3 regions of the Janthinobacterium sp. GL_088 genome follow, and region 1 is predicted to be linked to each of the others. Evidence: predicted binding sites of a transcription regulator. Region 1 holds the regulator's gene; each other region holds the start of a gene.

Evidence for each region. Region 1 encodes FNR, which switches genes on or off when oxygen is low (the NO sensors DNR and NnrR bind a similar motif). Its sites were predicted from a motif close to TTGATNNNNATCAA; they were not measured.
Region 2: a site for FNR is predicted at 9,279-9,292, ahead of AC3IQ7_RS14515 (PHA/PHB synthase family protein). Genes of this name have one in related genera too.
Region 3: a site for FNR is predicted at 3,335-3,348, ahead of AC3IQ7_RS27085 (universal stress protein). Genes of this name have one in related genera too.

The regions. Positions count from the first base shown of each region.
Region 1 is NZ_CM174453.1:276,738-287,322, forward strand. Features, by position in the region: gene ccoN (cytochrome-c oxidase, cbb3-type subunit I) at 1-1,253, shown strand, start outside; gene ccoO (cytochrome-c oxidase, cbb3-type subunit II) at 1,269-1,883, shown strand; gene AC3IQ7_RS01170 (cbb3-type cytochrome oxidase subunit 3) at 1,885-2,088, shown strand; gene ccoP (cytochrome-c oxidase, cbb3-type subunit III) at 2,081-3,001, shown strand; gene ccoG (cytochrome c oxidase accessory protein CcoG) at 3,004-4,386, shown strand; gene AC3IQ7_RS01185 (FixH family protein) at 4,489-5,013, shown strand; gene fnr (fumarate/nitrate reduction transcriptional regulator Fnr) at 5,017-5,775, opposite strand; gene AC3IQ7_RS01195 (hybrid sensor histidine kinase/response regulator) at 6,025-9,117, shown strand; gene AC3IQ7_RS01200 (TOBE domain-containing protein) at 9,244-10,011, opposite strand; gene AC3IQ7_RS01205 (sulfate/molybdate ABC transporter ATP-binding protein) at 10,046-10,585, opposite strand, start outside.
Region 2 is NZ_CM174453.1:3,202,329-3,212,913, reverse strand. Features, by position in the region: gene AC3IQ7_RS14555 (MFS transporter) at 1-1,748, shown strand, start outside; gene bcaP (branched-chain amino acid transporter BcaP) at 1,959-3,356, shown strand; gene AC3IQ7_RS14545 (DUF445 domain-containing protein) at 3,434-4,720, shown strand; gene AC3IQ7_RS14540 (LLM class oxidoreductase) at 4,738-5,760, opposite strand; gene AC3IQ7_RS14535 (glutathione S-transferase family protein) at 5,779-6,402, opposite strand; gene AC3IQ7_RS14530 (MFS transporter) at 6,399-7,802, opposite strand; gene gcvA (transcriptional regulator GcvA) at 7,926-8,837, shown strand; gene AC3IQ7_RS14520 (hypothetical protein) at 8,834-9,073, opposite strand; gene AC3IQ7_RS14515 (PHA/PHB synthase family protein) at 9,345-10,585, shown strand, end outside.
Region 3 is NZ_CM174453.1:6,063,197-6,073,781, forward strand. Features, by position in the region: gene AC3IQ7_RS27075 (MHYT domain-containing protein) at 1-2,190, shown strand, start outside; gene AC3IQ7_RS27080 (response regulator) at 2,187-3,200, shown strand; gene AC3IQ7_RS27085 (universal stress protein) at 3,513-4,349, shown strand; gene AC3IQ7_RS27090 (hypothetical protein) at 4,419-5,288, shown strand; gene AC3IQ7_RS27095 (NADP-dependent malic enzyme) at 5,341-7,659, opposite strand; gene AC3IQ7_RS27100 (hypothetical protein) at 7,834-8,214, opposite strand; gene AC3IQ7_RS27105 (MFS transporter) at 8,249-9,454, opposite strand; gene AC3IQ7_RS27110 (MarR family winged helix-turn-helix transcriptional regulator) at 9,575-10,096, shown strand; gene AC3IQ7_RS27115 (hypothetical protein) at 10,093-10,585, opposite strand, start outside.

The DNA of each region.
Region 1 (10,585 bases):
CGAATGCGGTGATTTTCGCCTTCGGCATCTGCGGCCTGTTCGCTACCTCGTACTACGTTGTCCAACGCACCTGCCAGGTGCGCCTGTTTTCCGACAAACTGGCCGCCTTCACCTTCTGGGGCTGGCAAGCGGTGATCCTGTGCGCCGTCGTCACCCTGCCCATGGGCATGACACGCGGCAAGGAATACGCGGAACTGGAATGGCCTATCGCCATCCTCATCGCCATCGTCTGGATCGCCTACGCCATCGTGTTCTTCGGCACCCTGATCAAGCGCAAGGTAAAACACATCTACGTGGCCAACTGGTTCTTCGGTGCCTACATCCTGGCCGTGACGATTTTGCACGTGGTCAATGGCGCCGTCATGCCAGCCTCGTTCACCAAGTCGTATTCCGCGTATGCGGGCGTGCAGGACGCCATGATCCAGTGGTGGTACGGCCATAATGCGGTGGGTTTCATCCTGACCGCCGGCTACCTGGGCATGGTTTACTACTTCATCCCGAAACAGGCCGAGCGCCCCGTGTACTCGTACCGTTTGTCGATCGTCCACTTCTGGGCGCTGATCTTCACCTACATGTGGGCGGGCCCGCATCACCTGCACTACACGGCATTGCCTGACTGGACGCAATCGATCGGCATGGTCTTCTCGCTGGTCCTGCTGGCACCAAGCTGGGGCGGCATGATCAACGGCATCATGACCCTGTCGGGCGCCTGGCACAAGCTGCGCACCGATCCGATCCTGAAATTCATGATCGTCTCGCTGTCGTTCTACGGCATCGCCACCTTCGAAGGTCCGATGATGTCGATCAAGACCATCAACTCGCTGTCGCACTACACCGACTGGACCGTTGCCCACGTGCATGCGGGCGCTCTGGGCTGGGTGGGCTTCATCACCATGGGTTCGATCTACTATCTGCTGCCACGCCTGGCGGGCCGCACGCAGATGCACAGCACGCGCCTGGTCGACGTGCACTTCTGGGTGGCCACCATCGGCATCGTGCTGTACATCGCCGCCATGTGGATCGCCGGCGTGATGCAGGGTCTGATGTGGCGCGCGGTCAATCCGGACGGCACCCTGACCTACACCTTTGTCGAGAGCGTGAAAGCGACGTATCCGTACTACGTGGTGCGCGTGGCCGGTGGCCTGCTGTACCTGTCGGGTATGTGCATCATGGGCTACAACACCTGGATGACCTTGCGCGGCAGCAAACTCCCCGTCGCCCGCATTCCGGAACTGAACGCGGCGCACGCCTGATAGGAGCATAAGCAAATGAAATTTTCACATGCATGGATTGAGAGAAACCCCTGGCTGCTGATCGCCCTGGTCACGGTAGTGATCAGCATCGGCGGCGCCGTCGAGATCGTTCCCCTGTTCTTCCAGAAGAGCACGACGGAGCCGGTCGCCGGCCTGAAGCCGTATTCGCCGCTGCGCCTGGCGGGCCGCGACATTTACGTGCGCGAAGGCTGCTACAACTGCCACTCGCAGATGGTGCGTCCGCTGCGCGCGGAAACGGAACGCTATGGCCACTATTCGGTCGCTGGCGAATTCGTCTACGACCATCCGTTCCAGTGGGGTTCCAAGCGCACGGGGCCCGACCTGGCCCGCGTGGGCGCGCGCTACAGCGACGAATGGCACCGCACGCACTTGAACAACCCGCGCGACGTGGTGCCCGAGTCGAACATGCCGTCCTACCCCTGGCTGGCGAAGACCAAGCTGGTGCCTGACGAAATCATGCCGAAGATGCGCGCCCTGAAACGCCTGGGCCAGCCGTACAGCGATGAAGAGATCGCCGCCGGCCCCGCGCAGCTGCAGGACAAGACGGAAGAAGACGCCCTGGTCGCCTATCTGCAAGGCCTCGGTACATTAATCAAAACAAGGAATTAGCATGGCAATCGAAAACCTGTTTGACAGCGCCAGCAGCGTCATGACGGTGGTTTCCTTTACGACGTTCGTGGGCATCCTGTGGTGGACGTTCAGCCGCAGCAACAGCGACTTCGACGCGGCGGCACGCCTGCCGTTCGCCGATGACGCGCTCGACTATCCGGCCGAGGCCGAGATGAACCTGGCGAAGGAGCATCACCATGGCTGACTTTACCAATGGCTTCTGGAATATCTACATCGTCGTGCTGTCCCTGCTGGGCATCATCGGCTGCGGCGTGCTGCTGTACTCGCAGTCGAAAATCAAAGTGGTCGAGGGCGCCCCTGCCGACGGCACCACGGGCCACGTCTGGGACGAGGACTTGAAGGAACTCAACACGCCGATGCCGCGCTGGTGGATGTGGTTGTTCTACATCACCATCGTCTTCGCCCTGGCCTACCTGTTCCTGTATCCAGGCCTGGGCACCTATGCCGGCAGCCTGGGCTGGAAATCGACGGGCCAGTACGAGGAAGAGCTGAAGAAGGCGGAAGCCGACTACGGTCCCCTGTTCAACAAGTACCTGAGCCAGGACTTGAAGACGGTGGCCGCCGATCCGCAGGCGCAAGCCATCGGCCAGCGTTTGTTCCTGACCTACTGCGCGCAATGCCACGGTTCGGATGCGCGCGGCAACAAGGGCTTCCCCAACCTGACGGACAAGGACTGGCTGTATGGCGGCGAACCCGACATCATCAAGACCACCATCCTGCACGGCCGCAATGGGCAGATGCCACCGATGGGCGCCGCCCTGGGCTCCGAAAAGGATGTCGAGAACGTGGCCCATTATGTGCTGAGCCTGTCCGGTTCGACCTCGGATCCCGTCAAGTCGGTGCTGGGCAAGGCCAAGTTTGGCGCCTGCATGGCCTGTCATGGTGCCGATGCCAAGGGTAACCAGATGCTCGGCGCGCCGAACCTGACGGACAAGACCTGGCTGTACGGCGGCAGCGCCGACACCATCATGGAAACCGTACGCAAGGGACGCAGCAACACCATGCCGGCCTTCAGCGATTTCCTCGGCGAATCCAAGGTACACGTGCTGTCGGCGTATGTCTGGAGCCTGTCGAATCCGCAGGCACCCGCCAAGTAAAAATGGAACCTCAAGTCATCAAGATGTATGCGGCCCGCGAGCAGATCTACCCTCGCGAGGCCAAAGGACGCTACGCTACCTGGCGATGGGTATGCGTATGGCTTACCCAGCTGGCGTTCTACGGCTTGCCGTGGTTGACCTGGAATGGCAGGCAAGCCCTGCTGTTCGATTTGACCACGCGCAAGTTCTACATTTTCGGCGTCGTGCTGTGGCCCCAGGATTTCATCTATCTGGCGGCCCTGCTGATCATCTGTGCGTATTTGTTGTTCCTCGTCACGGCCATTGCCGGGCGGGTGTGGTGCGGGTTCTCTTGCCCGCAAACGGTATACACGGAAATTTTCCTGTGGGTCGAACGCCACATCGAGGGCACGCGCAGCGCGCGCATGGCCCTCGACAAGCAGGGCCCCTCCGTGCGCAAGGCGTTCAAGAAGACGGCCAAGCACCTGACATGGGGCGCCATCGCCCTGTGGACGGGCTTTACCTTTGTCGGCTACTTCACGCCGATCAAGGAACTGGCGCAGTCGGTGACCACCCTGAACTTCGGTCCCTGGGAATGGTTCTGGGTCTTGTTCTACAGCCTGGCAACCTACGGCAACGCGGGCTGGCTGCGCGAGCAGGTGTGCAAATACATGTGCCCCTACGCGCGCTTCCAGAGCGCCATGTTCGACCAGGACACCCTGATCATCACCTATGATGCCAAGCGCGGCGAACCACGCGGCGCCATGAGCAAGAAGGCCGGCAACAACGACAAGCTGGGCGATTGCATCGACTGTACCCTGTGCGTGCAGGTGTGTCCGACCGGTATCGATATCCGCAACGGCCTGCAGTATGAATGCATCGGTTGCGCCGCTTGCGTCGATGCCTGCAACAGCGTGATGGACAAGGTTGACCGGCCACGGGGACTGGTACGCTACAGTACCGACCATGCGATGGAAAACAACTTCAATTCGAAGCAGATACGCCAGCGCGCCATGCGCCCGCGCGTCCTGATCTACACTTCCATCCTGGCCCTGATCATCATCGCCGTATGTACGTCGCTGGCCCTGCGCACGCCCCTGAAAATGGACGTGATCCGCGACCGCGGTTCGATGGGACGCGAAGTGGAAGACGGCATGATTGAAAACGTCTACCGTCTGCAGATCATGAACACGTCGGAGCAAACCCAGCATTTCAAGATCAGCGCTTCCGGCTTGCCGGGCCTGACCTTGCTGACGCGCGAAGAAGTGACCTTGCAGCCGACGGAAACGCTGGGTTGGCCGATCCGTCTGCGCGTGCCGCACGGCGTGGGAGAGAAGGGTTCGAACAAGATTGCGATCGAATTGCACTCGCTGGACGACCCGTCGCTGCATGTGCGTGAAAGCGCGGTATTCATCGTGCCACGTTAACAAGGAAAGGCGGACGGGGACCGGGTGCCCTCGCCGCCGCCACGAAGTTGCAGGAAGGCCGGTCCCCATGCGGGGACTGGCTGATTAAACAGGAGAAATATCATGTCCGACAGTCTGAAACTGCAAGCCCCCGTTGCACCGTGGTACAAGCATCGCTGGCCATGGCTGCTGATGATCGGCCCCGGCCTGTCCGTGGTCGTCGGCAGCTTCATGGGCTATATCGCGTTTACGCAGCCCGATGCGCTGGTGGTGGGCGATTATTACAAGCAGGGCAAGGCGATCAACCAGGATTTGAAGCGCGACACGATCGCCAGCGACCTGGCCATGGATACGAGCCTGTCGTATGACGTGGCGCAAGCACGCCTGACCGGTTCCGTGCACAGCTTCGGCAAGGCTTACCAGGGTCCGCTGCAGCTGCACCTGGCGCATGCGACCCTGCCGGAAAAGGATATCAAGGTGCTGGTGCAGCCCGATGCGGCCGGCAATTTTTCCGTGGCGCTGCCGATGCTCGAGCGCAGCCGCTGGCAAGTGCTGGTGGAAAACGACAAACGCGAGTGGCGCCTGTCCGGCATCTGGACCTGGCCGCTGCAACGCAGCATCGCGCTGCATGCGGACGAAGAGCTGTAAGCCTTATTTGCAGATGTCGGTTCCGGCCGTAATGGCCTTCAGCTTGGCCGGCTGCAATATCTCGATCTCGCGGTTCGACACGCGCAGCCAGCCTTCCTTCTTGAATTTGGATAGCAGGCGGCTGACGCTCTCGATGGTCAGGCCCAGGTAGTTGCCGATTTCCTCGCGCGACATGCGCAGCTGGAAATTGCTGCCCGAATAGCCGCGCGCTTCATAGCGCGACGCCAGGTTGACGATGAAGGCGGCAAACCGCTGCGTCGCCTGCATATTGCCCAGCAACAGCATCACGCTTTGCTCGCGCGTGATTTCCTGGCTCATCATGCGGTGGAAATGGCGCAGCAGGGTCGGCATATTGCCCAGCAATTGTTCCAGGCTGGAAAACGGGATTTCACACACTTCGCTGTCTTCCAGCGCCACTGCATTACAGTGGTGGCGGTCGGCGCTGATGGCATCCATGCCCAGCAGTTCGCCCGCCATCTGAAAACCCGTCACCTGCTCTTCGCCACCGGGATTGATCTGGTACGTCTTGAAGTGCCCCAGGCGGATCGCATACAGGTTCTGGAACGAGTCACCGATGCGGAACAGCGAGGCGCCGCGCACGATCTTGCGGCGGCGGCCGATGATCTGGTCCAGCCTGTCCATGTCGCCCACATCGAGGCCCATCGGCAGGCACAATTGATGCATGCTGCAGGTCGAGCATCGCGCACGCAACGCCTCCACGTTCACGGTGGGCAAGGTGGGAGTGAGTAGCGCTTCAGTCATGTCGGTACCTTTTAGAAAATGCAACAACAAGTTTACTGCATACAGCTGCATACAGGGTTGCCGTATGCCAATTTCACCGTAATTTCGGCGAATAAACGACGTCCAGCCTTTAATTATATGGCAACATCGTCAAAAGCCCGTACGGGGCGGGCAATTTGCGCGGTGGCGCTTGCCAAGCTGGTGTATTGATAGGAAAATTCCTGACAGCATTATCTGCCGCCTGTGCCGCCCGGTACTGAAAAGGAAATCATGAAGCCTCTCGGCATCAAAGCAAAAGTCGCGCTGGCCACCAGCCTGACCTCGATCGCCATGATCGCGCTGGTCACCATGATCCAGGTGCAGCACATGCGCGACGACTTCACCCGAGTACTGCTGAGCCAGCAATCGTCCCTGATCACCCGCACCGCTGCCGAGCTCGACGACAAGCTGGGCATGCTGCTGCAGATCGTCACCCTGACGGCCCGGCAACAGCCGCCGGAATTGATCGCCCGGCCCGTCCAATTGCGCGAATACTATTCGCGCCGCTCGATGCTGGTGCTGTTCGATGACGTGCTGGTGCTCGACGCGCAGGGCGCCATCGTGGCCGACATGCCGGAAGTGGCGGGGCGCGCCGGCATCAACGTTGCCGAGCGCGAGTATTTCCAGACCGTCCTGCGCACGCGCCAGCCCATGATCACCGAACCGATGCTTGGTAAATCGAGCGGCATGCCCATCGTGCAGATGGTGGCGCCCGTGCTGGCCGCCGATGGCCGGGTGGCCGGCGTGGTGATCGGCGTGCTGCGCCTGTACAAGGACAACCTGCTGGGCCGCCTGCGCTCGGAAAAGATCGGCAAGAGCGGCTATTATTTCATCCTCACGCGCGGCGCCGTGCCGCGCTATGTGCTGCACCCCGATACGAGCCGCTTGCTGCAACCGCGCAAGCCGAACGCCAACCTGACGACGACCCAGTTGCTGAAGGAAGATGGCGAAGGCAGCATGGTCAGCACCAACAGCCGGGGCATCACGGCCGTCAACAGCTTCAAGCGCCTGAAATCCGTGAACTGGCTGCTGGCCGCCTCGCTGCCCGTCGAGGATGCCTTCGAACCGTTCGATGGCGTGCTGTACCGGCTGGTGCTGTGGAGCATCCTCGCTTCGCTGCTGGCCGCTGCCGTTCTGGGCTGGGTCACCGTGCGCCTGCTGTCGCCGCTGGTGCGCCTGCGCAACACCTTGCTGGCCCTGCGCACCAGCGGCAGCCGCTTCACCCCCGTGCCGGTACGGCAGCGCGACGAGATCGGCGAACTGACGGAAGCGTTCAACGGCCTGATGAGCGAACGCGACCGCCTGCAGCAGGAACTCGAAGCGCGCGCGGCGGAGCTGGAACAGGAACGCGACCGCGCCGAAGCGGCCAACCGCGCGAAGAGCGATTTCGTGGCCAACATGAGCCATGAAATCCGCACGCCCCTCAATGCCGTGCTGGGCATGGTGTATTTGCTGGGCAATACCAGGCTCGACACGGAACAGCGCAAGTATCTGACCATGGTGCGCGTGGCGGGCCAGTCGCTGCTGGGTATCCTCAACGACGTGCTCGACTATTCGAAGATCGAGGCGCGCCGCATGGAATTGTCGCCTGTCGAATTCGACCTCGACGAAGTCATGAATACCCTGGCCACGACGATGACGATGAATGCGGGCGAAAAGGAACTGGAACTGGCCATCGCCGTCGAACCCGACGTACCGCGGCGCCTCGTCGGCGACGCTCAGCGCCTGCAGCAAATCCTCGTCAACCTCGCCGGCAACGCCATCAAGTTCACGGAGAGCGGCGAAGTGGTGGTGGCCGTCAGCCTGGCCGAGAGCAAGAGCGAGAGCAAGAGCGAGAGCGGCCGCGCCTGGCTGCGCTTCGAAGTGCGCGACACGGGCATCGGCATGACGGAACTGCAGCAACAACAGCTGTTTTCCGCGTTTTCCCAGGGCGACCAGAGCATCACGCGGCGCTTCGGCGGCACGGGCCTGGGCCTGGCCATCAGCAAGCAGCTGATCCACATGATGGGCGGCGACATCGCCGTCGCCAGCAGCGAAGGCAAGGGCAGCCGTTTCTGGTTCAGCGTGCCCTTCGAGATGCTGGCGCAACCGGCCGAAACGCGGCGCACGCCGGCGCTGGGCCAGCTGCGCCTGCTGGTGGCCGACGACAACCGCACCACGCGCGAACTGATCGTCAAGCTGATCGAGGCGTGGGGCTGGCTGGCCGACGAAGTGGACTCCGGCTTTGCCGCCATCGAACTGTACCGCGAACGCCTGGCGCAGCAGCAACCATACGACGTGGTGCTGGCCGACTGGCACATGCCCGTCATGGACGGCCTGGCCACAGCCAAGGCCATCCGCCAGGCGGCCAGCGGCCAGCGCCAGCCCATCGTGGTGATGGTCAACGCCTTCGCCCGCAACCACCTGGAGGAAATTTCCAGCGCGGCCGAGGCCGACGTTGTGCTGATGAAGCCGATCACGGGCTCCAGCCTGTTCGATGCCCTGCACCAGGCACTGATTACCAAGAACGACGGCGGCGAGCCACGCATGCTGCACCAGCCGCTGGGCACGGAACTGGCCGGCGTGCATTTCCTGCTGGTGGAAGACAATCATTTGAACCAGGCCGTGGCGCGCGGCATCCTCGAACACATGGGCGCCACCCTGGACGTGGTGGGCGACGGCTTGCAAGCCGTGGAACGGCTGCGCACGGAAGCGTTGCGCTACGACATCGTGCTGATGGACATGCAGATGCCCGTCATGGACGGTTTCAGCGCCACCCACATCATCCGCACGGAACTGCGCCTGAACCTGCCCGTGATCGCCATGACGGCCGGCGTGCTGGCGTCCGAGCGCGAGCGCTGCATGACGGCCGGCATCAGCGACTTCATCGCCAAGCCCGTGGTGGTGGAAGAGATGATGGAAGTCATCCTGCGCCACCTGCCCAAGCGCCCGCAAGTGCAGACGGCCGAGCCGGCACGCGTCGACGATGAGGAAGTGTTTTCCATGGCGCCGCTGATGCGCGTGATGGGGCGCGATGCGAAGGGGCGCGGCGTGCTGCGGCGCATGGTGGAGGACGCGCTGAACAAGGGCATGACACCCGTGCGCGACGCCGAAACAGCGTTGCAGGCAGGCCGCCACAGCGACGTGGCGCGCATCCTGCACAGCGTGCGCGGCTCCGTCGGCACCCTGGGCACGAAACGCCTGATCCGCGCCGCCTTCGCCACCGAGGAAGCCATCGATGCGGGCCGTCTGGACGAGGTGCCGGCGCTGCTGGCGCACACGGCGCAGGAACTGGAACTGGCGCTGGCGGCGGCAGCGGATTGGTTGTCCAGGCTGAAGGATTAGCACCCAAACGCCTAAGAAAACCGTAGCGAGCGGCAGTGAGTTGTGCCTAAGAAGCGCAACCGTGCTAGAGCACGGTGAGCATCGCAGGCCGCAAATCGCGACGCGCAGTAGATTTGCTTTGGCGTTTTATGCGGGCACGCCCAGAATCACGCTGGACGCCTTGAACATCGCCGTCACATTGCTGCCCGGTTCGATGCCCAGATCGGTGCTGCTTTGATTCGTGATGATGGCGGCGATCGTGCCGCCGCGCGGCAGGTCCAGCACCACTTCCGTGTTGACGGCGCCCGTCTGCACGCGCGTCACCACCCCGGCCAGCTGGTTGCGCGCGGAAAAGCGCGCGCCATGGCTGTCCGTCACGAGGATGATCGACGAAGCCTTGATCAGCGCGAACGCTTCCGCGCCCGGCACCAGGCCCAGGCTGGCGCTGCTGCCCTGCGTGACGATGGCCACGATGTGCTGGCCGCCCGGCAATTCCAGCGTGACTTCATCGTTGACGGCGCCCTGTTTCAGTTCGGCCACCTTGCCCAGGAATTGATTGCGTGCCGTGGTTTTCATGGCCATTCTCCGTATGAGTAAAAGGTCGTCGGCGATGCCTTCCGCCTGGCTGCCCAGCTGGCGCAGGTAACGGGCATGCTCGCGCTCGATGATGCGGAAATTGTCGACCAGCTGGCGTCCCCGTGGCGTCAGCCGCGTGCCGCCGCCGCCCTTGCCGCCCGTCAGGCGCTCGACCAGCGGTTCGCCAGCCAGGTTGTTCATCGCGTCGATGGCATCCCAGGCCGCCTTGTAGCTCATCTTCACAAGCTTGGCCGCCTGCGTGATGGAGCCGCATTCGGCGATGGCACCCAGCAATTCCACCCGGCCGGCGCCGCCCAGGTTTTCTCCGCCCACCGTCATCCATACCGAGCCTTGCAGGCCAATGGCCGCTGATTTATCCAATGCGTTCACCCAATGTCATGTGTTCTTCCCTGTTATCGATCTGCCCGTCGCGCAAGTACAGCACATGCTCGCCCAGGATGCGCGCATCTTCCGGATCATGTGTGATCAGGATCATGGGTACGTCCAGGCGCTGCTGCCACTGGCTCAGTTCCAGCCGCATTTTGACACGCAGGGCCGGATCGAGGGCGGCAAACGGCTCGTCGAGCAGCAGCGCAGCCGGCTCGGCCACGAGCGCCCTCGCCAGCGCCACCCTTTGGCGCTGGCCACCGGACAACTCGTCGGGGAACTGCTGCGCCAGTTCCTGCAAGTGGAATGCGTCCAGCCAATGCTCGACCTTCTGCAATTTTTCGCGCGCGCGCGGATTGAACCAGCCGCGGCTCAGGCCAAAGCCCACGTTCTGGCGCACCGTCAGGTGCGGGAACAGCGCGTAATCCTGGAACAGATAGGCGACATTGCGCTGCTGCGGCGGCAAATTGATGCCGGCGGCGGAGTCGAACAGGGTGCGCCCGTTCAGGCGGATATGTCCTGCATC
Region 2 (10,585 bases), 2.9 Mb from region 1:
GCTACCTGCTATTTATTGCCGGCATGGGGGGATTGCTGTACGGCATAGACATCGGCATCATCGCCGGCGCCCTGCCCTACCTGGAATCGACGGCCTCGGTGGCCTGGAAACTGACGGCCCAACAGCTGAGCTTTATCGTCGCCGCCGTGCTCCTGGGTTCAGTCCTGTCTTCGCTGTTCGCCGGCGCCCTGGCCGACCTGCTGGGCCGGCGCTGGGTGATGTTCCTGGCCGGCGCCCTGTTCAGCGCCAGCATCCCGCTGATCGCCCTGGCCGACGGCTACACGCCGCTGCTGCTGGGCCGTCTGCTGCAAGGCATCAGCGGCGGCTTGATCGGCGTCGTCGTGCCCTTGTACCTGGCCGAATGCCTGCCCGCGCAACAGCGTGGACGCGGCGCCGCCCTGTTCCAGCTGCTGCTGACCATCGGCCTGGTGGCCGCCGCTCTGATCGGTCTGCTGCAGGCGCAGACGGTGGAAACGGCCACGCAGGCGGCGCAAGCGTTGCCGGAAGCGGGCCGCATCGCCGCCATCTTCGCCGCCAAGGACCATGCGTGGCGCAGCATCTTCTGGGTCTGCCTGACGCCGGGCCTGGTGTTTACCGTCGGCGCCCTGCTGCTGGCAGAGTCGCCGCGCTGGCTGGCGCAACGGGGCCGCATCGAGCAGGCGCGCCAGTCGCTGCTGCGCACGCGTTTGCCCGCCGCCGCCGACATCGAACTGCGCGAGATGCAGGACACGCCGGAAAATACGGCCAAGGCGAGCGGCAAGGCGAAAGATCCGCTGCTGAGCCGCCGCTATGTGCTGCCCTTCCTGCTCGCTTGCCTGATCCTCGCCTGCACGCAGGCGACGGGCATCAATTCCATCCTCGCCTATGTCGTCAATATCCTGAACCAGGCGGGCCTGTCGGGCGCCTCGGCCAACATGGCCGACGTGCTGTTGAAGGTGCTGAACGCCGTAATGACGGTGGTGGCCGTGCTGCTGGTGGACCGCAAGGGCCGCAAGTTCCTGCTGATGCTGGGCACGGGCGGCATCGTCGTCTCGCTGCTGGCGGCCGGCTTGCTGTTCCGCGGCGCCGAAGCGCACCTGGCCGACGTGCGCCCCGCCATCGCGGCGCAAGTGCAAGCGGACGGCCTGTCCCTGCGCCTCGACGCGGCTACCTTGACGGCCTTGGGCGCGGCGGCCGACGGCACGCCGCAGCAGCTGACCATCGCCTACGCCTACGGCCCGTTCACCAACGTGAAAAGCTTGCGCAGCGACGATCCCGTGCTGCGCCAGGTGACCATCGCCCGCGAAGACGCCGTGCAGGCCGACAGCGTGATCGGCGTGTTCTTCCGCAAGCTGCACCTCAATCCGTTCGCCGACCCGGCCGCCGGGCGCGAGGCGCCGCTGCGCATCGAGAAGGCCAGCCTGGGCCCCGTGCCCTCGTCCACGCATGGCTGGCTGGTGGCCATCGCCATCTGCGTGTTCGTTTCCAGCTTTGCCGTGGGACCGGGCGTGTGCGTGTGGCTGGCCCTGTCCGAGCTGATGCCGACGCGTATCCGCTCAAACGGCATGAGCATCGCCCTGCTGGTCAACCAGTTCGTCTCGACAGTGATCGCCGCCATCTTCCTGCCAACGGTGGGTTTGCACGGCTATTCGACCCTGTTCTTCTTTGGCGCCGGCTGCACGGTGCTGTACTTCCTGGCAGCAGCCTTCCTGCTGCCGGAAACGAAGGGCAAGACTTTGGAAGAAATTGAAGCGCACTTTGCCAAGTAAGCCAAAGTAACCAACGGTAGCAGTCTCCTTTCCAGCCCCGGTCCACATCCGGGGCTGTTTTTTTGCCTACTGGACAAGTTGTCAGGGCTGACGCGCATGGCACCGTACGGTTTTCCTTCTGGAATCACGGGCGTGTGGGCTAGAATCTGGCTGCGTCGTGCTACTCACGAGGCGGCAATGGCGCCATGACAAAAACCACTAGGAGACACAGTGAGCTTATTTAGAACCAAGAATTTGGATGACATGATTGCCCACAGCAAGAAGCCAGGAGGACTGGCCAAGGTGCTGGGGCCCTTCGACCTTGTCCTCATGGGCATTGGCGCCATCGTCGGCACGGGCATTTTCGTGCTCACCGGCACGGGCGCGCTGACGGCCGGCCCCGCCCTGTCGCTGTCATTTGTCGTGGCGGCCGTCGCCTGCTGCTTCGCCGCCCTGTGCTACGCGGAATTCGCTTCCACCGTGCCCGTGGCAGGCTCCATCTACACGTACAGCTATGCCACCCTGGGCGAGCTGGCCGCTTGGATGATAGGCTGGGACTTGCTGCTCGAATACGGCCTGGCCGCTGCCGCCGTCTCCGTCGGCTGGTCCGGCTATTTCCAGTCGCTGCTGTCGGGCTTTGGCATCGCCCTGCCCGTGGCCCTGACTGCCGCACCGGGTGCGCTGCCCGGCGTGACCACCTTCATCAACCTGCCGGCCCTGGTCATCATGCTGGCCCTGACGGCCATGCTGGGCTGGGGCGTGCGCGAATCGGCGCGCCTGAACAACATCATGGTTGCCATCAAGGTGGGCGTGGTGCTGCTGTTCATCATCTTCGGCGCGCGCCACGTGCAGCCAGCCAACTGGCAGCCTTACATGCCGTTCGGCTACCACGGCATGCTGAGCGCCGCCGCCCTCGTCTTCTTCGCCTTCATCGGCTTTGACGCCGTCACCTCGGCCGCCGAGGAAGTCAAGAAGCCGTCGCGCGACCTGCCGATCGGCATCATCGGTTCGCTGGCCGTGTGCGCCGTGCTGTACGTGGTCGTCTCGGCCATCATGACGGGCATCGTGCCGTACCAGAAATTCCTCGGCGTCGACCATCCCGTCTCGCTGGCCCTGCAATATGCGGGCGAAAACTGGATCGCCGGCTTCGTCGACCTGGGCGCCATCCTCGGCATGACCACCGTGATCCTCGTGATGGCCTTCGGCCAGACGCGCATCATCTTCGCCATGTCGCGCGACGGCTTGCTGCCCAAGCGCCTGTCGACCGTGCACCCGCGCTTCCACACGCCATTCTTCGCCACCTGGCTGGTCGGCATCGTCTTCGGCCTGATCGCCGCCGTGATCCCGCTCAACATCCTCGCTGAACTGATCAACATCGGCACCCTGGCCGCCTTCACCATGGTGTCGATTGCCGTGGTGGTGCTGCGCAAGAAGCGCCCGGATCTGCCACGCGCCTTCCGCTGCCCCGGCGTGCCGTACGTGCCGGCGCTGGCCGTGATCCTGTGCGTGGGCCTGATGACCTTCCTCAGCTGGGTCACCTGGGTGGCCTTTACCATCTGGCTGGTGATCGGCCTGGTCATCTACTTCGGCTACGCGCGCCGCCGTTCGCTGCTGCACCCGCCGCAGTAAAAAATCCCCTGCAGCGACATATCCTGTCGCTGCCGCAGTTAAGATGGCGGTCTCGCAACCACCGCAGGCCGCCATCCATGCAACGTTCCCCCGACCTCATCGCACAACTGGACCAGAGCACGGACCAGCTCAAACGCGCGCGCCTGCGCAACATGCAGTGGCTGGCGGCCGGCTTGCTGCTGCTGGCCGCACTGGTCTTCGCCGTGGCCCGCTCGCAACGGGGCGGCCACCCCGCCTGGGGCTATGTGGAGGCATTCGCCGAAGCGTCCATGGTGGGGGCGATCGCCGACTGGTTCGCCGTCGTGGCCCTGTTCCGCCACCCTTTGGGCATCCCCCTGTGGCATACGGCCATCATCCCGAACAGCAAGGCGGACATCGGCCGCAGCCTGGGCGCCTTCGTGGAAAATCATTTCATTACCGAGCAAGGCATCGCCGAGCGCATCGCGCAAGCCGATCCCGCCGCGCGCCTGGGCGCCTGGCTCAGTGACGAGGTCCACGCGCGGCAACTGGGCATGGCCAGCGCCAGTGTTGCCAGACAGCTGCTGGCGATGGCCGACCACGACAAACTGGGACGCCTGCTGCGTGTACAGGCCAGCAGCTACCTGGGCCAGCTGAATCTGTCGGACGTGGCGGCCGACTGCATCGATGCGCTGATCGCCGACGGCAAGCCGCAGGAACTGCAGGACTTCATGCTCGACCGCAGCGCCGCCTACCTGGACGACGAGGCGCACCATGCCGCCATCGGCGATTTCGTGCTGGGCGCCTTCCAGATCGAGAACGCGCTGGTGAAAAAGGCCGTGAAAGCATATGAACCGCGCATGATCGCCTCGCTGCAAAAATTCGCCCTCGCCGTGCGCCTCGATCCAGACCACCCGCTGCGTCAGCGCATCGCCGGCTGGATCGCCGACAGCGCCCTGCACCTGAAGGCCGACCCGCAATGGCAAGAAACGGTGCGCCGCTACCAGTTGCAGCTGATCGCCAGCGATACGGTGCAAGCCATGCTGGGCGACGTCTGGAAGCACCTCAGCACGCGCCTGCTGACCGACCTGCACGCGGACCAGCCCTTGCTGGCGCAAGCCATCGCCAGTCTGGCACGCAACACGGGCAAGGTGCTGGAAACGGACAAAGCAGCGCGGGCATGGCTGAACGACGCCATCGTCGCCGGCAGCGGCTCGCTGGTGCGCCGCTACCGGGGGGAGGTGGGCGCCTTCATCGCCGCCCGCCTGGACTTGTGGAGCAAGGATGAAATGAGCGAGCGCATCGAACTGGCCATCGGGCGAGACCTGCAATTCATCCGCATCAACGGCACCATCGTGGGCGGCCTTGCCGGCTTGCTGATTTACGCCGCCAGCCACGCGTTTTAAGCGCGTTAATCTCCCCTTCACCAGCGCGGCACGGCGCTGGGCGGCGCCGCATGCGAGGGAAAATGCGGCAGCACTTCCTGCGCCAGTTCCTGCAGCACCTCCGCGGCCGGGCGCCGGCCATGCTGGATGCCCAGCGCCGCATGGTTGACGCCCGCTTCGCGCCATTCACCGAGCAAGTCGATCAAGCCCTTGCGCCCAGTGCGCAGCACATAGCCGCTGCGAACTAGCGTGCGCGGGTAATCGGGGTCGTCCACCAGGTCCAGCCACTCATTGCACATATGCGGGCGAAAGCCGCCATCCGGTATGCACTGGCGCCAGGCGCGGATCTTTTCCGCCAGGCGGCACGGCCCGTCCCGCGTATCCGTCGCTTCCGGATACGTCAGCCAGCCGTCCGCGTGGCGCCCTATCCACTCCAGCGCCTGGCCCGACGAGCTGGTGACGACCAGGGGAATGCTGCCCGCCACGGGCTTGGGCAGCAGTTCGAGGCCCTCGATGCTGCCCAGTGGACCTTTGACGCTGGCGGGGCCGGCGCGCAGTAACTGGCGAAACATATGCACGGCCTGCGCATAACGCTCGCCGCGCGTGGCGTACGGCACGCCATACGCGGGAAACTCGCTGGCGCGGTCGCCCGACGCCGTGCCCAGCACCAGGCGCCCGCCGGACAATTGGTCGATGCTGGCAGCCGCCTTGGCCAGGTCGATGGGGTGGCGCAGGGTAAAGATGGCGCTGCCCGTGGCCAGGGCCAGCGAGTCCGTGCACGCTGCCAGATACGCCAGGTAGGTCCACGGGTCGAACAGCTGGCCCGCATCGCCGAAGCGCGGGTCGAACAGGGGAATGTCGCGCACCCAGGCGGCGGCAAAGCCTTGCCTGTCCATGGCAGCGACCAGCTCGGCCTGGCCGGCCAGCGCCTGCATGTCGCCCTGGTAAAAGCGCAGGGGCAGATAAATGCCGAGGGTGAGCGCGCCGGGCGCGAACATGCGGCGGTAGCCGGCATGGTGGGAAAACGCGTGCGAGGACGCGCCACTGGTATCGATCGTCATATTGTTCCTTGAAGTTGCTCAGGCGCCCGTGGCGGGCGTGGGCAGCGTGATGCCCAGCTGGACGGCCGGACGTGCCGCCACGCGGGCGTACCAGGCGCCCACGTGGGGCCATTCATCGAGCTTGAAGCCGATCAGGTCGGCGATATGCAGCCAGCCAAAGCTGGCGATGTCGGCGATGGAATAAGCGTCGCCGGCCAGGTAGGCGTGGTTCGCCAGGCGGCCATCCATGGTGGCCAGCGCGGCGTCGCTCAATTGCCGAAAGTGCGCCGTGGCGGCGACATTCGCGCCCGCTTCCGCAATCTCGAAATGCACGCGCTGGCCCAGCATCGGCCCCATGCTGGCCGCGTGGAATTGCAGCCAGGTGATGGCGGCCCAGCGCTGCGCGGGAGCCTTCGGCAGCAGCCGCCCCGTCTTCTCGGCCAGGTACAGCAGGATGGCGGCCGATTCAAACACGGTGATGCCCGTGTCGTGGTCGACCAGCACCGGAATGCGCCCGTGCGGATTGAGGACCAGGAAAGCGGGCAGCCGGTGTTCGCCCTGCTCAATGCGCACATGGCGCAACTGATAGGGCAAGCCCAGTTCGGCCAGCGCAATCGTGGCTTTGAAACCGTTCGGCGAGCTGTCGGTGTAGAGTTCCATCATGGCGCCGCCTCCTGGCGCGCAGCCTTGCCGGGCAGGATGGCGATGGCGCACGCCAGGCCCGCCGCCACCAGACAGGCGGAAACGAGGATGGCGCTGCTGTAGCCTTGCGCGGCCGTGCCGCCGCCGGCAAGCACGGCGATGCTGACCGCCACGCCCACGGCCAGGCCAACGGCCGAGCCGACTTCCTGCGTGGTCGTCAGCATGCCGCCGGCCAGGCCATGGTCCGCTTCCGGCACGCCATCGATGCCGGCCACGGTCCAGGCGGGAAACGCCAGGCCATAGCCGATGCCGGCCAGTACGGTGCCAGGCAGGATGGAGACGGCCCACGACGCCAGCGTGGCCAGCGACGCGCCCAGCATGGCCAGGCCGCCGATGAACAGCAGCATGCCGCCGACGATGACGGGCTTGGTGCCGCAGCGGGCGATCAGTGCCGGCCCGGCCCACGCGCTGGCCAGGGTAAAGGCGACGGCCATCGGCAACAGTCCCAGTCCCGTGCGCGTGGCGGAAAACGCCAGCACTTCCTGCATGGCCAGCGCCACGACGACAAAGGTGGGGCCCAGGGCCGTATTGGCCAGCAGGGAGACGATATTCGCGCCGCCCGTGGAGCGGCGCCGGAAGACGGCCAGCGGCATCAGCGGCGCAGCCACGCGTCCCTCCACCCACACGAACAGGGCCAACAAGGCCAGCGCCAGCGCGATCAGGGCAAAGGTGAACGGATGCGCCAGTCCCACATGCTCGCTATTGGCAAAGGCAAACACCAGCGTCGCCGCGCCCGACGCCACCAGCAGCGCGCCCCAAACGTCGAGCGTGCCGGCAGCCGCAGCGGTATCCGCATCGGGTCGCCCCAGTGGCAAGGCCGGCGACAGGGCCAGCACCAGCAAGCCGACGGGCACATTGATCCACAGCACCCAGCGCCAGCCCAGCAGGTCCGTGATGAAGCCGCCCAGGATCAGGCCCGCGACAAAGCCGCTGGCCGCCACGGCCGTCCAGGCACCGAGCGCCCGGTTGCGCCGGGCCGGTTCGGGAAACACGGCCAGCAGCAGCGAGAACGCAGCCGGCGAAAACATGGCGGCGCCAAAGCCCTGCAGCGCGCGCGTGGCCACCAACATGGCCGGGCTATGCGAAAAGCCGCCCGCCAGGGAAGCGGCCGTAAACAGCAGCAACCCCGTGACGAAGACGCGGCGGCGGCCAAACAGGTCGGCCGCGCGCCCGCCCAGCAGCAGGAAGCCGGCGATGGCCACGCCATACGCATTGATCACCCACTGCAGGCCGCCGGGCGTAAAGCCCAGGCTGTGCTGAATTTGCGGCAAGGGGATCATGGTGATGGAAAAATCGAGCAAGGCAACGAATTGCGTGGTGCATAGCAGGATCAGGCAAATTTGCCGATGTGAAAGTAGCATGGATATCCTATCGATATAGTTTTACTCGACGTCAAAAGAACGCCGTATGCCCCTATAATGCGTTCTCCAAGAGCGAAACAGAAACGATGATTTTTCGCGCTTAACTATAGAAAAACTATATCGATGAAACATCCTTTACCACTCCAGGCGCTGCGCGCCTTTGTCGAAGTGGGCCAGCGCGGCAGCATCAAGGCGGCCGCCGAGGCGCTGCACGTGACGTCGGGCGCCGTCAGCCAGCAAATCCGCCTGCTCGAAGATCGGGTCGGCATGCCCCTGTTTACGCGCGAACGCCAGGGCCTGCGCCTGACCGAGGCGGGCGCCAGGGTCCACCCCGCCCTGCTGGGCGCCTTCGCGCAGATCGCCGGTGCCAGCCAGGCGCTGGAAGACATGGGCGCCCGCCAGACGCTGACCGTCAGCACGGTCGCCACGTTTGCCGCCGCATGGCTGGTGCCGAGGCTGGGCCGCTTCAACCAGCGCCATCCGCAGATCGAGGTGCGCGTGGAAGCGACGTCGGCCCTCGTCGACCTGCGCCGCGACCGGGTCGACGTGGCCTTGCGCCACGGCCTGGGCGACTATCCGGGCTTGCAGGTGACGCGATTGATGGCGCCCGTGCTGGTGCCCGTCGCCAGCCCCGCCCTGATGGCGGGCCAGCCGCCCATCGCCACGCCGGGCGATTGCCTGCGCTACCCGCTGCTGCACGATACGGACCGCGCCGACTGGTCCCTGTGGCTGGCCGCGCATGGCGCGCCGGACGACAGAGAGGATGCGGCGCGGGCGCTGCGCGGCTCGGCCTTCGAAGATGATTTTCTGTTGATACGCGCGGCCGAGGCGGGCCAGGGCCTGGCCCTGGTGCCGCAGCTGTACGCGCAGGAGGAGATCGCCGCCGGGCGCCTGGTGCAAGTGCTGGACTTGCCCTGGCCCGCGCGCTTTGCCTACTACCTGGTAGCGCGGCCCGACGCAGCCACGCGCCCCGCCGTGCAGGCATTCATGACCTGGATCTGCGAGGAAGCGCAGGAAGCGCAGGAAGCGCGCTAGAACACATGGCCGTCGGCCGCGCACGACACCACGCCGCACATGGTGGTAAACAGCACCGGCACGCCGGCGCGTCCCGTGGCGATGCAGGCTGCGGCCGGCACCACGGCCAGCAACAGGGCCAGGTAGCCGAGCGCCTTCAGGCGCCGCCCGGACGAACGACGCACGCCCCCGGCTGCCTCGCGTAAATAGCCTCTGGCCGCCTCTTCGCTGCCGCTTGCCGACATTTTCGTATGCATGTCCATCTCCTCCATCCATAGTGACCGGTCTTGCTTCACCGCATTTTGCTACATAAATTTGCCAAATACAATAAATAAATTCATGAATAAATTGCTTTTTCTTCTTTCATCACACAAAACAATGGAATCACAATATTCGATTAAATCATTTTTATTCGCACTTGCCATCAGGCGGCAAGCCACATGGGCACGCATCCGGCCAAACTTGATGTAGATCATAATTTTTTGAACAAGCTCTTGCTACCCTGTAAAAAAATGACAGGAGCACCGGATGAGCAAGACGCAGCCGAGCGACGCGCAGCACAACGTGGAACATGAGCGCCTGGGTAGCGCCTGGCAAGGCGTACCGGCGCCCGGTTATCCGGAAAGCGCACCGGAAGGCGCCACCCTCGACCTGCTGCTGAACGCCTGGCTGGGCAAGTTCACGGGCGGTATTTCGCCAGCCGCGCTGGGCAACGCGTATGCCGACTGGCTCAGCCACCTGGCGCTGGCGCCATCGAAGCAGCAAACCCTGCAGCAGGAAGCGTGGAAGAAGATCGGCCGCTGGCAGCAATATGCATTGCAATCAGCCCTGACTGGCGGCGCCACCGAGCCGTGCATCGCGCCGCTGCCGCAGGACCGGCGTTTCGACGATCCTGCCTGGCAGCGCTGGCCCTACAACCTCGTCTACCAGGGCTTTTTGCTGCAGCAGCAATGGTGGCACCGCGCCACCACGGGCGTGCGCGGCGTCTCGCCGCACCATGAGGATGTCGTCACCTTCACCGTGCGCCAGTGGCTAGACATGCTGGCGCCGTCGAACTTCCTGCTGACCAATCCCGTGGTGCAGCAAGCGACCTTCGAGAGCGGCGGCGCCAGCCTGGCGCGCGGCATGGTTCACGCGGCCGACGACTGGCAGCGCGCCGCCATGGGCGCTGGCGCGGCCGGCGAAGCAGCGTTCAAGGTGGGCGGGAACGTGGCCGTCACGCCGGGCAAGGTGGTCTACCGCAATGACTTGATCGAATTGATACAGTACGCGCCCGCGACGGCCAAGGTGCATGCCACGCCCCTGCTGTTCGTGCCTGCCTGGATCATGAAGTTCTATATTCTCGACCTGTCGCCGCACAATTCGCTGGTGCGCTACCTGGTGGGGCAAGGCCACACGGTGTTCATGATTTCCTGGAAAAACCCGCAGGAGGAAGACCGCGAGCTGTCGCTGGAAGACTACCGCCAGCTGGGCGTGATGGACGCGCTCGACGCCGTTGTCCGCCTCACGGGCGCGCCGCAAGTGCACGCGGTGGGCTACTGCCTGGGTGGCACCCTGCTGGCGATCGCCGCCGCGACGATGGCGCGCGACGGCGATGCGCGCTTGGCCAGCCTCACCATGCTGGCCTCGCAGGTGGACTTCAAGGAGCCGGGCGAACTGTCGCTGTTCATCGACGACAGCCAGGTCAGCTTCCTGGAAGCGGCCATGTGGAAGCAGGGCTACCTCGATACGAAGCAGATGGCGGGCGCCTTCCAGCTGCTGCGCTCGAA
Region 3 (10,585 bases), 680 kb from region 1:
GAACGGCGCGCCATGCTGGCCGCCCTGCGCGAAAGCGAGCAGCAGTTGCGCTCGCTGATCGGCAATATTCCCGGCATCGCCTTTCGCTGTACCACGGCGGAAAACCAGCCCATGCTGTTCGTCAGCGATGGCGTGGAAGCCATCACCGGCTATCCGCCCGCCGATTTTCTCGGCGCGGCGCCGCGCCGCAGCATCACGGGCATGATCGCCAGCGAAGAGCGCGCCTACGTCATCGACGTCTTCAAGCGCAGCGTCGCCAGCGGCGAGCCCTACCTGCTCGAATACCGCTTGCTGCATGCCGACGGCACGGCGCGCTGGCTGTGGGAGCGGGGCACCGTGGTGCACGATGCGGCAGGCGCCGTGCGCTGGGTCGACGGCGTCATCCTCGACATCAGCGAGCGGCGGCAGATGGAGGAAGACTTGCGCATGGCCAAGGAAAAAGCGGAGCTGGCAGCCGCCACGCGGGCCAGCTTTGTCGCCAACATGAGCCATGAAATCCGCACGCCGATGAATTCCATCCTCGGCTTTACCGATGTGCTGCTCGACTCGCCGCTGGCGCCGGAACAGCGGCGCCACCTCGATACCGTGCGCCAGTCCGGCCGCTCGCTATTGCGCCTGCTCAACGAAGTGCTCGACACGGCCAAGCTGGACAAGGGAGCCGTGGCGCTGGAATTGCGCGACTACAGCCTGCTGGCGCTGGTCGATGAGCTGGCCTCCACGTATGGCATCCATGCACGCGCCAAAGGTTTGCGCGTGGAGGTGCAGTACGACCCGCAACTGCCGGCCATGCTGCATGGAGACGAATTGCGCATGCGGCAAGTGCTGGGCAACCTGCTCGACAACGCCATCAAGTTCACGCCCGGCGGCGCCGTCAGCCTGACGGCGCGCCGCGACGATGGCCAGTTGCACCTGCTGGTGCAGGACAGCGGCATCGGTATCCCCGCGGAACGGCGCGACGCCATTTTTGATCCGTTCGTGCAGGCCGACGCCTCGACCACGCGGCGCTTTGGCGGCACGGGCCTGGGCACCACCATCAGCCGGCAGTTGGTGACCCTGATGCAGGGGCGCATCTGGGCCGACGCCGCCTTGCCGCATGGCAGCGTGTTCCACGTCATGCTGCCCTTGTTGCAGGCACGCCAGGCGGCGCTGCCGGCCAGCGAACGCCGCAGCGTGCGCTTGCCGCCCCTGCGCGTGCTGGCCGCCGACGACGTGCCGCAAAACCTGGAACTGCTGAGCTTGTTATTGGGCAAGCGCGGCCACACGGTAATCACGGCCGGCGATGGCGCGCAAGCCTTGCAGCTGGCGCAACAGGACAACTTCGACGTGCTGCTGCTGGACTTGCAAATGCCGCGCATGGATGGCCTGGCCGCCACGCAAGCCATCCGCGCCGCCGCCCTGCGCGATGGCCGCCCGCGCGTGCCCGTGATCGCCATGACGGCCAGCGTGCTCGATGCGCACCGCAAGGCGGCGCGGGCGGCCGGCATGGACGGTTTTGCCACCAAGCCCGTCGAATGGCAGGCGCTGTCGCAGGAAATCGCCCGCGTGCTGGGCCTGGCGGCGGAACCCGCCGACGATAGCCACGCGCCGGCGCCCGCTGGCGGACGGGTGCTGCACCATGCGGGCGCCCTGCAGCGCTGGGCCGGCAACGACAGCGCCTACCGCGCGGCGCTGGCCCGTTTCGGAGGCGAGCATCCCCGCCTGCCGCCTGCCCTGCTGGCCGCCATCGAGGCGCGCGACCATGCAACGCTCTTGCCTCAGAGTCACAAACTGCGCGGCGTGGCGGCCAACCTCGGCCTGGAGCAACTGGCCGCCAGCCTGGCGGCGCTGGAGCAATGCTGCGCCAGCCCCGGTCCCGCCACGGCACAGCAGCTCGACGAGACGCTGGGCGCCCTGCTGACGCAATGGCCGGCGGCCCTGGCCGCCATCGCCCGGCTGGCGCCGCCTGCCTTACCGGCGGCAACGGCGACTGCCATCGACGCGCCCGCCGCCCGGCAAGCGGCCAGTGCACTATTAAGCGCCTTGCGGCGCGGCGAACTCGATGACACAGCGCAAGCACAGTTGCAGCATGCCATGGGCGCGCAAGCGGACGACCTGGTACCGCTGCTGCACGCCATCGACGACTTTGATTTCCCCCTGGCACAGTCGCTGCTGCACGACTTGCTGCACACCTACGCCCCGGAGTCCCCATGAATGCATCAGCCCGGCCCGTGATTCTCGTCGTCGATGATGAGGCGGCCAATTTGCAGTTGCTGCGCCAGATCTTGCAGAACGACTACGCGCTGCTGTTCGCCAAGGATGGCGCGCGGGCGTTGGCACTGGCGCAACAGGAGCGCCCGGCGCTGATCCTGCTCGACGTGATGATGCCCGGCATGAGCGGCCACGACGCCTGCCGCCAGCTGAAAGCGGCGCCGCTGACGGCCGCCATCCCCGTCATTTTCGTCACGGCCCTGAACGACATGCGCGATGAACTCAGCGGTTTCGAAGCGGGCGCCGTCGATTACATCACCAAACCGCTCAGCCCCGCCATCGTGCGCGCCCGCGTGCGCACGCACCTGTCGCTGGTGCGCATCGACGAGCTGAAGGAAACGCGTCTGCAGATCGTCCAGCGCCTGGGGCTGGCGGCCGAATACAAGGACAATGAAACAGGCTTGCACGTGATCCGCATGAGCCATTACGCGCGCCTGCTGGGCGTGGCCGCCGGCATGGACGAGGCCGCCGCAGACGACCTGCTGCACGCGGCGCCCATGCACGACGTGGGCAAGATCGGCATTCCCGACCGCATCCTGCAAAAGCCGGGCAAGCTCGACGCCGACGAATGGGCCATCATGCAGACGCACGCGCGCATCGGCGGCGACATCATCGGCGAACATGCCGAAGGCGGCATGCTGGCGCTGGCGCGCGCAATCGCCCTGTCGCACCATGAAAAATGGGATGGCAGCGGTTACCCGAACGGCTTGGCGGGCGAAGCGATCCCCCTGGCCGGGCGCATCATCGCCGTGGTCGACGTCTTCGACGCGCTGACCTCGGTGCGCCCGTACAAGCGCGCCTGGTCAGTACTGGACGCCATGGGCTATCTGCAAGCGCAAAAAAACAGCCATTTCGATGCGCGCCTGGTCGACCTGTTTGTCGAGGAACTGCCCGCCATCGACGCCATCCGGCTGCGCTGGGCAGAGAAAGAGGAACACCACGCGCCGGCTTGAAGAGGGAACTCCCGCCACGGCCAGCGTTGTTGCGTCACACAAACAAGTGCCGGACAGATGGCGCCGGCGCCGATGCAGACCACTGGAAGAGCAAGGAGTTCAATCCCATTATGGCTGGCTATGGGCCAGGCATTTTGACGCACATCAAACAACTCGCAATTTCCGGGCTGTGGCCTTGCAGATGGCCATGCCCGGGATTTTTTTGACCCATATCAAGCCCAGCAAAAGAAAAGCCCTGGTCAGCACGGCAATGCTGGACTTGCCCCTGTTGCCGTTCTAGCCTTGTTGCCATCATGACTACCGAGCGACACCATGGCTTACAAATCCATCCTCGTCCACGCCGACCTGTCGCGCCATGCGCCGCAGCGCATCGCCATCGCGGCACGGCTGGCACACGCGCACCAGGCGCACCTGATCGGCGCGGCCATGACGGGCCTGTCGCGCTTTTACCTGGAAAACAACCGCGGCATGCGCGGCGGCGCCGTGGCGGCGCAGATTTCAGCCTTGCATGGGCAGGCGGATCAGGCGCTCGACCAGTTTGAAACGCTGGCGCGCCAGGCTGGCGCCGCCTCGCTGGAGCGGCGCCTGATCGAAGACGACGAAGATGGCGGCATGGCCGTCAGCGCCCGCTACAGCGACTTGACGGTGCTCAGCCAGCACGACGACAGCGAAGCCCTGCCCGGCGCCATGAGCGACCTGGTGCCCTACGTGATGCTGAACGCGGCCCGTCCCGTGCTGATCCTGCCGCGCAGCGGCCAATTCACGCAAGTGGACAACACCGTCGTGGTGGCCTGGGATGGCAGCATGGAAGCGACGCGCGCCATCGGCCACGCCCTGCCCCTCTTGCGCGCGGCGCGCCTGGTGGTGCTGGCCCTGCTGCACCCGCCGGCCGGCCACGCGCAACCGGCACGCCACCCGGGTGCCGACATCGCCGCCTACCTGAGCCGCCATGGCGTGCCCGTCGAAGTGCGTTCGGCCATCACCACGGGCGACATCGGCGCGGCGCTGCTGGCCATGGCCGCCGAAGTGCATGCGGACTTGCTGGTGATGGGCGGCTACGGCCACGCGCGCTTCCGCGAAATTTTATTGGGCGGCGTGACGGAAACGGTGCTGCGCCAGATGACGGTACCGGTGCTGATGGCGCATTGACGTCAAGCGCGCCATGTTTATTTGCTAAATAGCTATAATTGCCTGATTACTTACCTCAAGGCAATGTACATGAAGCAACAACTGCTCAATTGGAGTAGCACCCTGGCGCCGTTCGGCAGCGACCTGCTGTGGACAGTCCTGCCGTGGATGCTGCTGTATGGCGTGATCGGCTTTGTGCTGGCGGTCGGCATCTGCTACCAGCTGGCCAGAAAATGCCTGCTGGTGCGCCGTCCGCCCGCCTGGCATGTGGCCGCCAAGCTTAGCTATGTGCTGATCCTGGTCGCGCTGCCGCTGCTCGGTGGCGGGTTTGGCGCCGTGCACAGCGTGCACCGCGTGGTCAACCAGGCCCTCGAGCGCGACCTGCAGCCGGTGGTCGAAGCGCAAATGCCGGCGCTGCGCGTCTACCTGGAACAGCAGGTCAGGCTGATCGCCCCGGGCCAGGCTATCAGCATGCGCACCCTGATCGAACCCTTCGTGCAAGACATGTATTACCGGCCTACATCAGGCAGTTACTGGGAACGCAGCAAGGCGCGCTGGATCAATGAATTCATCCTGCGCCGCGGCAGCGTGCTGCTGACGCAGGTGCTGCAGGAACAACTGATCGCCAGGGCAACTGTGCTGGGCGAAGCGCTCAAGGGCGCCGGTTTCCGTGGCCAGGCGACGGGCGAACTGGCCAGTCTGGGTACCGACCTGGCCGTACGCCTGACCACCGATGTGGCGCGCCAGGCCGACTTCAGCAAACTCGACAAATCAGTGCCGATGATTTTCATCGACGCCGTCAAACGCCAGGCCGGCGCCTATTTCAATTCGCTCAAGATCACGCTGGGCCTGTTCGCGCTGGCGGCGCTGCTGCTGGTGTGGGGCGAGATCATGTTGTACCGCCACTATTACCTGCGCCGCCATCCAGCCACCACGACTCTGCCCGTGGCGCCAATATAAAAAAAACCGCCCCTCCTTGCGGACGGGGCGGCTTTTCATGAGCAGCTAAGGCTTAGACTTTACGCTGAGCCACTGCGTCGACCACGCACAGCGCCGTCATGTTGACGATACGGCGCACGGTGGCCGATGGCGTCAGAATGTGCACGGGCTTGGCGCAGCCGAGCAGGATCGGGCCCACGGCGATGCCGTTGCCTGCCGCCGTCTTCACCAGGTTGTAGGCGATGTTGGCCGACTCGATATTCGGCATGACGAGCAGGTTGGCGTCATTCTTCAGTGCCGAATTGGGCATGATTTTCTGACGCAGCTTGCTGTCGAGGGCCGTATCGCCGTGCATTTCGCCGTCGATTTCCAGGTCCGGCGCGCGTTCCTTGATGATGGCCAGGGCGGCGCGCATCTTTTGCGCCGAAGCGCTGTCGCTGGAACCGAAGTTCGAGTGCGACAGCAGGGCCGCGCGCGGCGACAGGCCGAAACGGGTCATTTCTTCGGCGGCCATGATGGTGATCTCGGCCAACTGATCGGCGTCCGGGTTTTCATTGACGTGCGTGTCGACCATCACCAATTGACGCTCCGGCATGATCAGCACGTTCATGGCCGCATACACATTGCTGCCGGCGCGCTTGCCCAGCACCTGGTCGATGTATTTCAGGTGCAACTGGGTGGTGCCGAAGGTGCCGCAGATCATGCCGTCGGCGTCGCCCTTGTGGATCATCATCGAGCCGATCAGGGTGTGGCGGCGGCGCATTTCCAGTTTAGCGTATTCCTCGGTGACGCCTTTGCGGCTGGTCATGGCGTAGTACGTATTCCAGTAATCGCGATAGCGCTCGTCGAAGTCCGGGTTGATGACGTCGAAGTCGACGCCTTGCTTCAGGCGCAGGCCGAACTTCTGGATGCGCGCTTCGAGCACCGGTGGACGGCCGACCAGGATGGGACGCGCCAGTTTTTCATCGACCACCACTTGCACGGCGCGCAGCACGCGCTCTTCTTCGCCTTCGGCGTAGACGATGCGTTTGAGTTCGGCCGGCGTGGATTTGGCCATCAGGAACAGCGGCTTCATGAAGGTGCCGCTGCGGTAGACGAATTGCTGCAGGCTGTCCGCGTACGCTTGCAGATCCTTGATCGGACGCGTGGCGACGCCGGAATCCTCGGCCGCCTTGGCGACTGCCGGCGCGATCTTGATCAGCAAGCGCGGATCGAACGGCATCGGGATCAGGTATTCAGGACCGAACGACAGGTTGCTGATGCCATACGTGGTGGCCACGATATCCGACTGCTCGGCATGCGCCAGGTCGGCGATCGCGTGTACGACGGCGATTTCCATTTCGCGCGTGATCGTCGTGGCGCCGCAATCGAGGGCGCCGCGGAAGATGTACGGGAAGCACAGCACGTTGTTGACCTGGTTCGGATAGTCCGAACGGCCCGTGGCGATGATGGCGTCGCTGCGCACGGCCTTGACTTCTTCCGGCAGGATTTCCGGATTCGGATTGGCCAGCGCCAGGATCAATGGGTTCGGCGCCATCTTGCGCACCATGTCCTGTTTCAGCACGCCGCCGGCGGAAACGCCGAGGAAAATGTCGGCGTCCGGGATGATCTCGGCCAGGGTGCGCAGCGGCGTGTCTTGCGCGAAGCGTTCCTTGTCCGGGTCCATCAGTTCCGTGCGGCCCTTGTAGACGACGCCGGCCAGGTCGGTGACGTAGATATTTTTCAGCGGGAAGCCCAGGTCGACGATCAGGTCCAGGCAGGCCAGCGCCGCGGCGCCCGCGCCCGACACGACCAGCTTGCAGTCCTCGATTTTCTTGCCGACGGCTTTCAGGCCGTTCAGGATGGCCGCGCCGACGATGATGGCGGTGCCGTGCTGGTCGTCATGGAAGACGGGAATCTTCATGCGGTCGCGCAGCTGGCGTTCGATGTAGAAGCACTCGGGCGCCTTGATGTCTTCCAGGTTCACGCCGCCGAAGGTCGGTTCCAGCGAAGCGATGATGTCGACCAGCTTGTCCGGGTCCATCTCGTTGATTTCGATGTCGAAGACGTCGATGCCGGCGAATTTCTTGAACAGCACGCCCTTGCCTTCCATCACCGGCTTGGCGGCCAGCGGACCGATGTTGCCCAGTCCCAGCACGGCCGTGCCGTTGGTGATGACGGCCACCAGGTTGCCGCGCGCCGTATATTTATAGGCATTCGCCGGATCGATGACGATTTCTTCGCACGGTGCCGCCACGCCTGGCGAGTAGGCCAGTGCCAGGTCGCGCTGGTTGGTCAGTTGTTTGGTCGGCGTCACGCTGATTTTGCCGGGGCGCGGGCACTCGTGATACTCGAGTGCGGCCAAGCGCAATTGTTGACGCAATTCTTCTTTTTTATCAGATGACGAATCCATGCTGTGCTGCCTTCCTGTTTGGTCGATCGGGTGTTCCGGATTTTATCAGACCGATTCTTTCAATTAGCTAGGTATTTTCCGCTAGCCACAGTCTGATATCACGAAAACGCATAACCTAGCATTGTAAAGCCGTGCGGCGACACAAACGTCCTGAACAGGAAAAACTATCAAATTTTAGATTTCAATTAGTTTTTGTGATGGGTCATCGGAGGCGCGCCATAGCGGCAGCGCTTCGACGGCGCGCTCGATATCGTCCATGTCGTCCGCGCCCAGGGTGCTGTCGAACGGCGCGGACAAAATGCTGCGCATCAGCGCCAGACGGGTCGTCGCTTGCTGCGCATCGATGAAGCGCGTCGTTTCCGCGCAATACTGCGCGCGACGCTCGGCATCGGCGCCGTCATCGTCGCCGTCGGGATAATAATGGCGGCCGATGTGATGCAGCGACTGCAGCAGGAATTCGATCTCGCGCAGGATGCGCAGCGCATCCTCGCCGGACAGCACGATGCGGCGGTTGGCGGGCAGCAGGGACGGTGGCGTGGCGGGATGGTCAGCCATGGCGGCATCTTTCTATCAAGGAAAAGGCGACAGCCTACGCGATTTTTGCCGCCGGCGACTCCAGCCGCGCTCCCGGCGCGAAGCGCACGGCGATCAGCAGCAACAGCACGACGCCAGCGGCCATCACCATCCACGCCTGGGCCAGGCTGGACGAGTGCTGGCGGATCAGGCCGGCGATGAACGGCATGCTGCTGGCGATGATGTAGCCGCCGCCTTGCACAAAGCCCAGCAGCGCGCCGGCGCCGGCCGGGTCACGCACGTGGTCCATGCTGACGATCAGCGACAAGGGGAACAGCGAACCGATACCGCAGCCCAGCAATATCACGGCAGGAATGGCCAGTTGCACGGGCGCCACGATCAGGCAAGCCAGGCCGCCCAGCACGGCCAGCAATACCGACAATAACAGGATGCGGCGGTCGGGAAAGCGGTGGATGACGCTGGAAATCACCAGTCCCGCCAGCACTTCCACCAGCGTCAGGCCACCGAGCAGCAAGCCGCTGTCGGCCGCGCTCCAACCCAGCTCCGTATAAAACGGCGGCAGCCAGGCCAGCACCAGCGTATAGGCGCCCGTGCCAATACCGAAAAACACCATCAGCAGCCAGGCGCGGCCACTGCCCACTGGCAGGCTGGCGCCCGCGCCGCCGGACACGTCCACGCGCGCAGCCGATGCGCGGCGCCACAGCAGCGCGGCGGCCACGGCGGGCAGCGCCCACAGGGCCAGCAGCGCCTGCCAGCCCAGCGATTGCGCCAACGGTGAAGCGGACGCGGCGGCAATGGCGGCGCCGCCCATGATGCCCGTCGTATAAAAGCCCATCAGCTGGCCGGCCCGCTCGGGGAAATGGCGCTTGATGAAGGCCGGTAACAACGCCTGCACCAGCGCGATGCCCAGGCCGCCCAGGGCCGCCGTGGCGATCAGGCCGCCGCTGCCGTGCAAGGGCCAGCGCAGCGCGCAGGCGGCGGCGATGATGGCGATGCCGATACCGATGCCGCGCGCCACGCCGAGCCGGCGCTGCAGCTGCGCGCCCGCCAGCGCGCACAGACCCATGGCAAACACGGGCACGGTGGTCAGCAAGCCCGCGTCGGCATTGCTGAGGCCCGTGCTGGCCTGGATGCTGTCGAGCAAGGGGCCGATGGCGGCCAGAATGGGCCGCAGGTTCAAGCCCAGCAGGATGATGGCGACCACAAGCAGGGCCGAGGAAGCGGAAGAAGAAGGGGTAGCGGCAGGTCGTGCGGATGGCATGGGATAGTCCTTGCCTCGCTGGGAGGCACATGGTTTAATGCGTCATCAAATATGACTCGATGAAAAGTATCTTAACACGAAGATAGAAATCTATCTTCGTGTCAAGATAAATGGATCCCCATGACAACGACCCCGCAGGAACACACGCGCGCGCAATTTGCCGCCGCACAATGGCAGCGCGAGCTGCCGCAGATGGATACGCGCGCCATGCAGCTGGTGGGCCAATTGGGCACGGTGGCGCAGCTGATGGCGCGCGACTGGCTCAACCCGCTGTTCGCCGAACACGGCTTGCAACCGGGCGAATTCGACGTGCTGGCGACCTTGCGCCGCTCGGGCGCGCCCTACAGCTTGACGCCGACGGCCCTGTACGAAGCGGCCATGCTGTCCTCGGGCGGCATGACCAACCGCATCGACCGGCTGGAAACGGCCGGCTGGATCGAACGCCAGAAGCACCCGACGGACCGGCGCGGCGTGCTGGTGGCCCTGACACCCAGGGGATTGGAACTGATAGAAAAGCTGGTGCTGCTGCACGTGGAGAACGAGCGCGCCATGCTCTCGGCTTTGAACTCGGAGGAGCAGCGCCAGCTCGACCAGTTGCTGGCCAAGCTGCTGCACGGCATGGCGCAGGCGAAGAAAATTTAGGAAAGCAGGTGCGCCAGCTCGCGCAGCGCCGCATTGCCGCGCCGGGCCAGGCGCTGCAGTTCGGCAGGGTCGCGGCTGTCGTACAGGGCCTGGACATGGCGCGCGCTGGCCGCGCGCAAGTCGATATCGCTGTCGCGGTCGGGAAGCTGGGCATGGGCCACGTGGCCCTCGACCAGGGTCAGATAGTAATGGCGTGGCTTGCCGCGCAAGTTGGCGGCAAACTGCAGCACCAGGCCATTCTCGAACAGCAAGGCGCCGCTGCGCTCCCCCTGCTCGAGCAGCACGCGAAACGCCGGCAAGGGCTGCCGCGCCGCGCGCAGGAAGCCGGCCAGGTGCACCTGATCACCGAGGCCCAGGCCATTCGCCACCAGCCGGCCGCGCTGCAGAAACGCCTTGAACAATGCGTGCACGGGCCGGCCGGCGCGACGGAACAGGCGCTCGTCCTCGTACAGGCACAGCTGGTCGACGTCGCTGACGGGATAGAAGCCG